3 regions of the Nonomuraea sp. NPDC005730 genome follow, and region 3 is predicted to be linked to each of the others. Evidence: riboswitches for the same ligand, from Rfam matches in the RefSeq annotation. Region 3 holds a riboswitch; each other region holds the start of a gene.
The links. Region 3 has a riboswitch for thiamine pyrophosphate ahead of ABZ444_RS32980 (cytosine permease). Riboswitches for the same ligand answer to the same signal wherever they lie in the genome.
Positions count from the first base shown of each region.

Region 1: another riboswitch for thiamine pyrophosphate. It lies ahead of ABZ444_RS05920 (FAD-dependent oxidoreductase); the one in region 3 lies ahead of ABZ444_RS32980 (cytosine permease).
Region 2: another riboswitch for thiamine pyrophosphate. It lies ahead of thiC (phosphomethylpyrimidine synthase ThiC); the one in region 3 lies ahead of ABZ444_RS32980 (cytosine permease).

Region 1 is NZ_JBEXYK010000003.1:191,498-194,760, reverse strand. It holds gene ABZ444_RS05930 (Rv2175c family DNA-binding protein) at 1-108, opposite strand, end outside; gene ABZ444_RS05925 (FAD-dependent oxidoreductase) at 139-1,308, opposite strand; TPP riboswitch at 1,361-1,477, shown strand; gene ABZ444_RS05920 (FAD-dependent oxidoreductase) at 1,467-2,984, shown strand; gene thiS (sulfur carrier protein ThiS) at 2,981-3,181, shown strand; gene ABZ444_RS05910 (thiazole synthase) at 3,174-3,263, shown strand, end outside.
Region 2 is NZ_JBEXYK010000001.1:325,452-328,714, forward strand. It holds gene ABZ444_RS01495 (glycoside hydrolase family 95 protein) at 1-1,118, shown strand, start outside; gene ABZ444_RS01500 (class I SAM-dependent methyltransferase) at 1,078-1,530, opposite strand; TPP riboswitch at 1,566-1,678, shown strand; gene thiC (phosphomethylpyrimidine synthase ThiC) at 1,671-3,149, shown strand; gene ABZ444_RS01510 (SDR family oxidoreductase) at 3,159-3,263, opposite strand, start outside.
Region 3 is NZ_JBEXYK010000038.1:42,843-46,105, reverse strand. It holds gene ABZ444_RS32985 (methylated-DNA--[protein]-cysteine S-methyltransferase) at 1-269, shown strand, start outside; gene ABZ444_RS32980 (cytosine permease) at 255-1,598, opposite strand; TPP riboswitch at 1,589-1,702, opposite strand; gene ABZ444_RS32975 (rhodanese-like domain-containing protein) at 1,754-2,077, opposite strand; gene ABZ444_RS32970 (DNA-formamidopyrimidine glycosylase family protein) at 2,104-2,982, opposite strand; gene ABZ444_RS32965 (TenA family protein) at 3,020-3,263, opposite strand, start outside.

The sequences.
Region 1 (3,263 bases), on a different contig from region 3:
GGCCCGCCCGATCGAGAGGTCGAGGCGTGAGGCCACTTCGGGGAGAGTGAGCCACTCGTCGACGAGCTGGTCGGTCTCCCGGTCGATCTGTGCAACAGAAAGCGTCACGAAACCACAACTACCACATGCCGTCCTTGCTCAAACAACACAATCCCGTAGGGGGACCTCTGGATCTACCAGGCGTTCTGTGTCGAGGCGATGACCGCCCTCGATGATCCTACGGCCCTGCACGTAGTCCCGAGGCCGGTCGACGGCCAGCACGGCGGCCAGGGTGTCGCCGGACGTCAGCCAGACGGCCGACCACTTGCCCTCGGGCTCGCCCCGGTAGAGCAGGCGGTCGCCGGAGGGGTGGTGGCCGATGTACTGGACCATGTGGCCGAACTGCTCGGACCAGAAGTAGGGCGCCGGGTCGTAGACGGCCTCCTCGCCCAGCAGGGTCGCGGCGGCCACCTCGGGCGAGCCGAGCGCGGTGTCCCAGTGCTCGACGCGCAGCCGGACGCCGTAGCGGCGCGACCACCAGGCCGCGCAGTCGCCGGCGGCGACCACGTTCGGCATGGACGTGCGCAGGTGCTCGTCGGTGACGACGCCGTTGTGCAGGTCGATGTCGGAGCCGGCCAGCCATTCGATGGCCGGGCGCACGCCGATGCCGGTGACGACCACGTGCGCCTGGACGAACTCGCCGCCCACCAGCCGCACGCCGCCCTCGTCCACCTCGTCGACCATGGTGTTCAGGCGCAGGTCGATGCCGTCGTACCAGTGTCGGGTGCGGGCGCCGATCTCCGGGCCCACGGCGTTGGCCAGCGGGGTGGGGCCGGCCTCGATCACGGTCACCGAGCAGCCGGCCTTGCGGGCGGCGGTGGCGACCTCGGCGCCGATCCAACCGGCGCCGATGATCGCCACGTGGGCCCCGGCCACGAGCCCGGCGCGCAGCTCGTGGGCGTCGTCGAGGGTGCGCAGGACGTACTGGGGGCCGTCGCCGGGCACGGTGATCGGCTCGGCGCCGGTGGCGATCACGAGGCCGTCGTAGCCGAGCTGGCCCTCGGTCGTCTCCACGACGCCCTCGCGCAGGGCCTTGGCGGTGACCCCGGGCCAGAAGTCGACCTCCAGCGCGTCGAGGTCGGCCTCCAGGAAGCTGGAGTCGGCCGCGCCGGACAGCACGGCCTTGGACAACGGCGGACGGTCGTAGGGCCGATGGCGCTCCTGGCCGATCAGCGTGATCCGTCCGGTGAAGCCGCGCCCGCGCAGCGCCTCCGCGCTGCGCAGCCCGGCCAGGCCCGCTCCCACCACTACGACATGGTTCACGTTCATGACCATAACGGGGGCGGTGCCGGTGCGTCGCGCCGAGGCCGTAGGCTGGAGGCGCAAGACGCGCGGGAGTCCGGCCGTCACCGGGCTGAGAGGAAGGCTTGAGCGGGCCTTCGACCGCAAGACACCTGATCCGGATCATGCCGGCGAAGGGAGCGCGGATGAATGTGATCGTGGGCGGCGGGGTCGTCGGGTTGTCGATCGCCTGGCGGCTGGCCCGCGAGGGGCTGCCCGTCACGGTGGTCGACCCGGCCCCGGGCCGCGGGGCCTCCTACGCGGCGGCCGGGATGCTGGCGCCAGTCAGCGAGGTCGCCTACACCGAGGAGCCGCTGCTGCGGCTGGGGGCCGCCTCGCTGCGCCGGTGGCCGTCCTTCGCCGCCGAACTGGCCGCCGACGCGGGCCTCGGCCCGGCCCTCGGGCCAGGTGTCGGCGCGGACCTCGGGCCAGGTGTCGGCGCGGGGCTGAGCGGCGGGGTCGGGACGAGGCCTCGGGATGCCTTCGGGGGCGCGTTCGGGGTGATCGGGCCGGAGGGGGCCGCTGGTCGTGCGCTCGACCTGCGCGCCGACGGCACGCTCGACGTCGCCTTCGGGGCCGACGACCTCGCGGCGCTCGACGACCTGGCGGCGTTCATGGACAAGCTGGGGCTGCGGGTCGAACGGCTGACCGGGCGCGAGTGCCGCCGTCTGGAGCCCATGCTGGCGCCTTCGGTGCGCGGGGGGCTGCTGGCCCCCGGTGACGCCTGGGTCGATCCGCGCCGGGTCACGGCGGCGCTGCTGGCCGCGCTCGACCGGCTGGGCGTGCCCGTGGTGCGGGCGCGGGTGACCGGACTGCTGCGCGACGGCGACACCGCTCCAGGCGTCGTGACAGGCGCTGGGACCAGCTCCGGCGCCGGCGCTTGGACCGGCGGTGCGGCAGGCCCTGCGACGGGTGCTGTGACGGGTGTGCGGCTGGAGCCCGTACCCGGTCAGCCTGAGGCGGTGCGGGAGATCGCGGCCGAGCGGGTGGTGCTGGCCGCCGGGGCGTGGAGCGGGGAGCTGGCCGACGTGCCCGTCCGGCCGGTCAAGGGACAGATCATGCGGTTGCGCTCGCCGCAGCCGCTGCTCGGGCGGTGCGTACGCGGGATGGTGCACGGCGCGCCCGTCTACCTCGTCCCCAGGGGCGACGGTGAGCTGGTGCTGGGGGCGACCCAGGAGGAGCTCGGGTTCGACACCCGGGTGACCGCGGGCGGGCTCTACGAGCTGCTGCGCGACGCCAGGGAGCTGGTGCCGGGCGTCACCGAGCTGGAGGTCGCCGACGTGGTCGCCGGGCTGCGTCCGGGCACCCCCGACAACCTGCCGATCATCGGGGCGGGCGAGGTCCCCGGGCTGGTGCTGGCGACCGGCCACCACCGGGGCGGGGTACTGCTGGCGCCCCTGACGGCTGCCCTGGTCACGGCGGCGGTGATGACCCCGGCCGCGACACCCCCGGCCGCGACGATGTCGCCCCCGACGGCGCTCCCGACGGCGGCCTCGACAACGGCCTCGACGACGGCCCGGACAGCGACACAGACGGCGACACAGGCCGCGGCTCCGGCGGCGGCCCCGGCGGCGGGGCTTTCGACGGGCGCGGGGATTCTGACGGGTGAGGAGGGCGAGCTGGCCGCGCTGTGCTCGCCCGCGAGATTTCGGGATATTTCATGATTGTGACGATCAACGGCGCCCCGCACGAGGTGGCCGACGGCACCACCGTGGCCCAGGCCGTACGGACGCTGACCACGGCCACCACCGGGGTGGCCGTGGCCGTGAACGACGAGGTGGTCACGCGGAGCACGTGGGAGACGACGGCGCTCGGCGACCGCGACCGCGTCGAGGTGCTGACGGCGGTGCAGGGTGGATGAGCTGATCATCGCCGGGGAGAAGTTCGACTCCCGGCTCATCATGGGCACCGGCGGCGCGCCCTCCCTGGAGGTGCTCGACCAG
Region 2 (3,263 bases), on a different contig from region 3:
ACTGGCCCGCCGAGCCGGCGAACCTGGCCGAGACGGCGGTGCCGTACCAGGAGTTCGTGGCGGGGCTGCGCGCGCCCGGTCGCGAGACCGCGCGGTCGATGTTCGGCTCCGCGGGCTGGGTGGTGCACTCCAACACCAACCCGTTCGGGTTCACGGGGGTGCACGACTGGCCCACGTCGTTCTGGATGCCGGACGCCGCCGGCTGGCTGGTGCGCCAGCTCTACGAGCGCTACCTGTTCGACGGCGACGAGCGCTACCTGCGCGGGCACGCCTACCCGGCGATGCGCGAGGCCGCCGAGTTCTGGCTGGCCAACCTGTGTCCCGACGCGCGTGACGGCAGCCTCGTCGTCTCGCCCGCGTACTCGCCCGAGCACGGCGACTTCACCGCGGGCGCGGCCATGCCGCAGCAGATCGTCCGGGACCTGTTCGCCTGCACGGCCGAGGCCGCGCGGACGCTCGGCGTGGACGCCGAGTTCGCCGGACGGCTGCGCGCGGCGGCCGACCGGCTCGATCCCGGGCTGCGGGTCGGGTCCTGGGGGCAGCTCCAGGAGTGGAAGGCCGATCTCGACGACCCGTCCGACCGGCACCGGCACGTCTCCCAGCTCTACGCCCTGCACCCCGGGACGCAGCTCACCGCTCCCGAGCACCTGGCCGCGGCGCGCACCACCCTCGAAGCCCGCGGCGACGGCGGCACGGGCTGGAGCATGGCCTGGAAGGTCAGCTTCTGGGCCCGGCTCAAGGACGGCGACCGCGCCCTGAGCATGCTGAGCGGGCAACTGCGGTCCAGCACGCTGCCCAACCTGTGGGACACGCATCCGCCGTTCCAGATCGACGGGAACCTCGGCGCGACCGCCGGGGTGGCCGAGATGCTGCTCCAGAGCCACGCCGGCGTCATCGAGCTGCTGCCCGCGCTGCCGGCCGCCTGGCGCGCGGGCTCGTTCGACGGGCTGCGCGCCCGCGGCGGCTTCACCGTCGGGGTGACCTGGGCGGACGGCGTGCCGGTCGAGGTCAGGCTGGCGTCGGCGCGCGGCGGGACCGCCCGGCTGCGCGGCCCCGGATTCGCGCGCGACCTGGAGACTAGGGCAGGGGAGAGCTGCGCGCTGTCGCCAGCACGCTGAACCACGTGCGGTGGGTGACGTTCGACTCGTGCCAGGCGCGCAGCGTCGGCTCGGTCTGCTCGGACGGCACGTGCACGAGAGCCGCGGCCGACCAGATGCCGTCCAGGGAGGCCGGCGACAGCGGCGGCCGCCGCAGATCGCCCAGAACGGCAGGCACGCCGCGCCCGGCGGCGAGCCTGGCCATCTCGATCGACAGGTCCACGCCCACGGTGGTCAGGCCGCGCCCGGCGAACCAGGCCGACTCGCGCCCCGGGCCGCATCCCAGGTCGGCGACCGTGGCTCCGGCGGGCAGGGCCGAGGCGAACCGGTCGCGGAAGGCCGCGAACGGGGGAGGCGGATCGGAGAACTGCTCGTCGAACTGGCGCGCGATGCGGTCGTAGGTGGCGGTCGTGTGCGCAATGGGATCAGACATCCCCTTGATCCTGCCACGCGCGGGGTTATGATCGCGGTGACCAACGCGGGAGCCCGGTGCGGACCGGGCTGAGAGGACGGCTGTCAGCCGCCGACCGCCAGAACCTGCTCCGGATAATGCCGGCGAAGGGAGTTTGCGCGATGAACGACGCGCGCTTTTCCAAGATCCACATCGGTGACCTCCAGGTGCCGATGCGCGAGGTCAGGCTGTCGAACGGCACCTCGGTGCGGCTCTACGACACCTCGGGGCCCTCGCGTACCGACCGCTCGGCGTGGGGGTCGCCGGTCACCCAGCTCGGCGCGGCGCGGCGCGGTGTGGTGACCAAGGAGATGGAGTTCGTGGCCGTCCGGGAGGGTATGACCCCCGAGTTCGTCCGGCAGGAGGTCGCGGCCGGCCGGGCGGTCATCCCCGCCAACGTCAACCATCCCGAGTCCGAGCCGATGGCGATCGGCCGGAACTTCCTGGTCAAGATCAACGCCAACATCGGCAACTCCGCCGTCACCTCCTCGATCGAGGAGGAGGTCGAGAAGATGACCTGGGCCACCCGGTGGGGCGCCGACACCGTCATGGACCTGTCCACCGGGCCGAACATCCACGAGACCCGCGAGCAGATCATCCGCAGCTCGCCCGTCCCGGTCGGGACCGTGCCCATCTACCAGGCGCTGGAGAAGGTGGGCGGGCGTCCCGAGTCGCTGTCGTGGGAGGTCTACCGCGACACCCTGATCGAGCAGTGCGAGCAGGGCGTCGACTACGTGACGGTGCACGCGGGCGTGCGGCTGGCGCACGTGCCGCTGACCGCCCGCCGCAAGACCGGGATCGTCTCGCGCGGGGGCTCGATCATGGCCGCCTGGTGCCTGGCCCACCATCGCGAGAGCTTCCTGTACGAGCACTTCGACGAGATGTGCGCCCTGCTGGCCCGCTACGACGTGACGTTCTCGCTGGGCGACGGGCTGCGCCCCGGGTCGATCGCGGACGCCAACGACGAGGCCCAGTTCGCCGAGCTGCGCACGCTGGGCGAGCTGACCAAGGTCGCGCACGCGCACGACGTGCAGGTGATGATCGAGGGGCCCGGCCACGTGCCCATGCACAAGATCAAGGAGAACGTCGACCTGCAGCGCGAGCTCTGCGACGACGTGCCCTTCTACACCCTCGGCCCGCTCGTCACCGACATCGCCCCCGGCTACGACCACATCACCTCGGGCATCGGCGCCGCCATGATCGCCTGGTACGGCACCGCCATGCTCTGCTACGTCACCCCCAAGGAGCACCTCGGCCTGCCCAACCGCGACGACGTCAAGACCGGCGTGATCACGTACAAGATCGCGGCGCACGCGGCGGACCTGGCCAAGGGGCACCCGCAGGCCCAGGCGTGGGACGACGCCCTGTCGGACGCCCGGTTCGAGTTCCGCTGGGAGGACCAGTTCGACCTGTCGCTCGACCCGGACACCGCCCGCGCCTTCCACGACGAGACCCTGCCGGCCGCGCCCGCCAAGACCGCGCACTTCTGCTCGATGTGCGGCCCGAAGTTCTGCTCGATGAAGCTCAGCCACGAGGTGCGGGCGGGCATGGCCGACAAGGCGGCCGAGTTCCTCGGGAAGGGCGGCTCGATCTACCTCTGACCTGCGCGGTCAGCCCGGGAGCGTCTCGCCGCCGATCGGGGCCAGCACCTCGCCCGTGTAGTACGAGGACAGCCGGTCGGCGGCGAAGAACACGTACGAAGGGGCGATCTCGTC
Region 3 (3,263 bases):
TGGCCACGCCGTTCGCCCGTACCGTGCTGCAGAAGACCATGGCCGTGCCCTACGGGACGACCACGACGTACGAGGAGATCGGCGCGAGCATCGGACGGCCGCGCGCCCTTCGCGCGGTCGGCAACGCGGTCGGCGCCAACCCCGTGTGCGTGATCGTGCCCTGCCATCGGGTGGTCCGTGAGGACGGCGAGCTCGGCGACTACGCCGGAGGCGTGGCCGCCAAGCAGCACCTGCTCAACGTCGAACGCCGGGCCTCAGCGGGCCGCTGAGCGGCGCCGGCCCCTGGTGAGCACGCCGATGAGCAGCGTCACCAGGGCCGCGACCAGCGCGCCGCCGAGCGCGCCGTTCATCCACGGCTCCCGCGTGAAGCCGACGACGTCGCGGGCGGCGGCCCAGAAGTCGTCCCAGCCGGCGACCGTGGGCGTCGAGGTGGTGAACCAGTAGGCGGCGAAGCCCAGCGCCCACGGCAGCAGCATCAGCCAGCGCGAGGGCGCGTCCTCGGCGGTGTTCCAGCGGGCGGCGCCGCCGAGCACGAAGTAGTCGACGGCCAGCACCGCGAACATCGGCACGAACACCGCGCCGATCACCCCGAGGAACGCGCCGTAGGAGGTGACGTCCACGACCAGGGCGATCGCGGTGGTGAGCACGCCGATCGCGGTCGAGACGACCCGGCGGTCGACGTTCGGCATGAGGTTCTGCAGCGAGACGGTGGTGGAGTAGACGTTGGCGAAGGACTGGTCGGTCTCGCGCAGTACCAGGATGCCGAAGAACAGCGCGCCCAGCGGCGCCGCGACGAACGGCTGGAACACGACCATGCCGTCGGCCTGGACCGCCTGGGCGCCCGCGATGGCCACCGCGTACACGCCGAGGGCCAGGCAGGCCACCTGGGCGACGGTGTAGCCGCCGACGACCCCGGTGAAGGCGGCCCGGCTGGAGCGCGAGTGCCTGGCGAAGTCGGCGGCCATCGGCACCCACGACACCGACAGGGCGATGACGTAGTCGACGGCCGGGGCGAAGGCCGTCCACGACCCACCTGTGTACGTCGGCGCCTCGCCCAGGAACGACACGGTGAACCAGATCAGCGACACGATCACGCCGGCGGTGACGTACCGGCGCAGCAGCCTGATCGACCCGAGCGGCCAGACGGCGAGCGCGGTGGTCAGCACCCCCGCCACCACCACCCACACCTGGTACGGGACGCTCCCGAAGATCGCGTTCGCGGCCTTGGCGATCACCCAGAGCTCGAAGGCCCCCCAGCCGAGCATCTGCACGATGTTCAGCACGGACGGGACGTACGACATCTTCGCCCCGAACAGCCCGCGCAGCAGCACCATCGCCGGCCGCCCGGTCTGCGTGCCGGGGATGGCCGACAGACCGACCATGGCCGTGCCGATGAGGCTGCCGACCACGGCGGCCGTGAGCGCGGCCACGAGGCTGAGCGGCGCGCCGCCCAGGGGGTCGATCAGGACGAGCGCGCCGGAGAAGCCGAGGAGGCTGACACCGAGGTTGGCCCAGAGCGCGCCCTGGTCGAGGACGCCGAGGGTCTTGGGGGGCGCGCCGTCAAGGGTCAGCGGAACTTCGTCGACGACATGCGTCATCGCACACTCCCTACGCCGGCATTATCCGGACAGGTTCAGGCGGTCGGCAGCGGCTGTGTTGCTGCCCTCTCAGCCCGGCACCCCGAGCTCCCGCGACTATGCAGTTGGCGCCCTCATCATGCCTTAATGGCGGCAGAACCGCCACAGTGGGGCATTCAGGCCACGAAAGGCTCCTGCCCGGTCTCGCTGACCATCGGACGGCGCGCGAACTCCCACGACTGCATGCCGCCGCCCACGTTGACGGCGTCGCGCCCCAGCTGGTTGAGCCACGCCGCGACCTGCATCGACCGGCCGCCGACCCGGCACACCACGTAGACGGTGCGGTCGGCGGGCACCTCCTCGACCCGGCCCTGGATCTGCGACATGGGGATGTGCACGGCCTCGGGGGCGTGGCCGGCGAGCCATTCGTCCTGCTCACGGACGTCGAGCAGGTAGGCGTCGTCGGGAACGGCGGTGGCCTCGATCTCAGGAACGGTCATGCCTCCATCATCCCGCGCCCGGGACCCTACTTGAGCAGGCGCGACATCCGCCGGTCGGCCAGCGGTCTGCCGCCCGTCTGGCAGGTCGGGCAGTACTGGAGCGCGGAGTCGGCGAAGGACACCTCGCGGATCGTGTCGCCGCACACGTCGCACGGCTGGCCCGCCCGGTTGTGCACGCGCAGCCCGGACTTCTTCTCCGCCTTGAGGTCTTTGGCGGCCAGCCCGTGCGCCCGTTCGACGGCGTCGCGCAACGTCGTCACGATGGCCTCGTGCAGGTCGGCGATCTGCGCGTCGGTCAGCGACGCCGCGATCTTGAACGGCGACATCTTCGCCGCGTGCAGCACCTCGTCGGAGTAGGCGTTGCCGATGCCCGCGATCACCTTCTGGTCGCGCAGCAGCCCCTTGATCTGGGTGCGGTTGCCGCCCACGATGCGCTTGAGCGCCTCGACGGTGAAGGCGTCGTCGAGCGGGTCGGGGCCCAGGGCGGCGACGCCGGGCACGTCCTCCGGCTTGTCGGTGACGTAGACGGCAAGCCGTTTCTGCGTGCCGGCCTCGGTCAGCTCGAACCCGGGGGCCAGGCCGTCGTCGTCCGGCGCCAGCCGTACACGTACGGCCAGCGGCCCCTTGCCCGGCCGTACCGGCCGCGCGCCGGTCAGGTCGTCGCGCCAGCGCAGCCAGCCGGCGCGGGCCAGATGGATGATCAGGTGCAGGCCGTCGCAGTCGAGGTCGAGGAACTTGCCGTGCCTCGACACGCCCGTGACGGTGAGCCCGCCGAGCGCGGTGACCGGCGGGTCGAACGTCTTGAGCGCCTGGAAGCCGACGACGTCGACGCCGGCGATCGAACGGCCGACCGCCCGCTCGCGCAGGAAGTTGGTGAGCGACTCCACCTCGGGAAGTTCCGGCATGCCACCAGGGTATGGCGCGCACCGGGCCGGCACGCGACTACGGCACGTCCCAGAAGGCGAGCTCGTGTGCCATGCCCTCGGCGAACAGCGCCTCCGCCCGTACGGGGTCGGGGTCGGCCTCGTCGATCATCTGCCCGATCCGTACGGTCAGCGCCGCGAACGCCGGGTCGGCGTAGGTGTCCACCCAGGCCCGGTACCGCGGCTCGGCGGGCGGGTTCTCGGCAAGGATCTTCCCAAGACTCGAATATCCCCACATACACGGATAGAGCGCCGCCAACCCC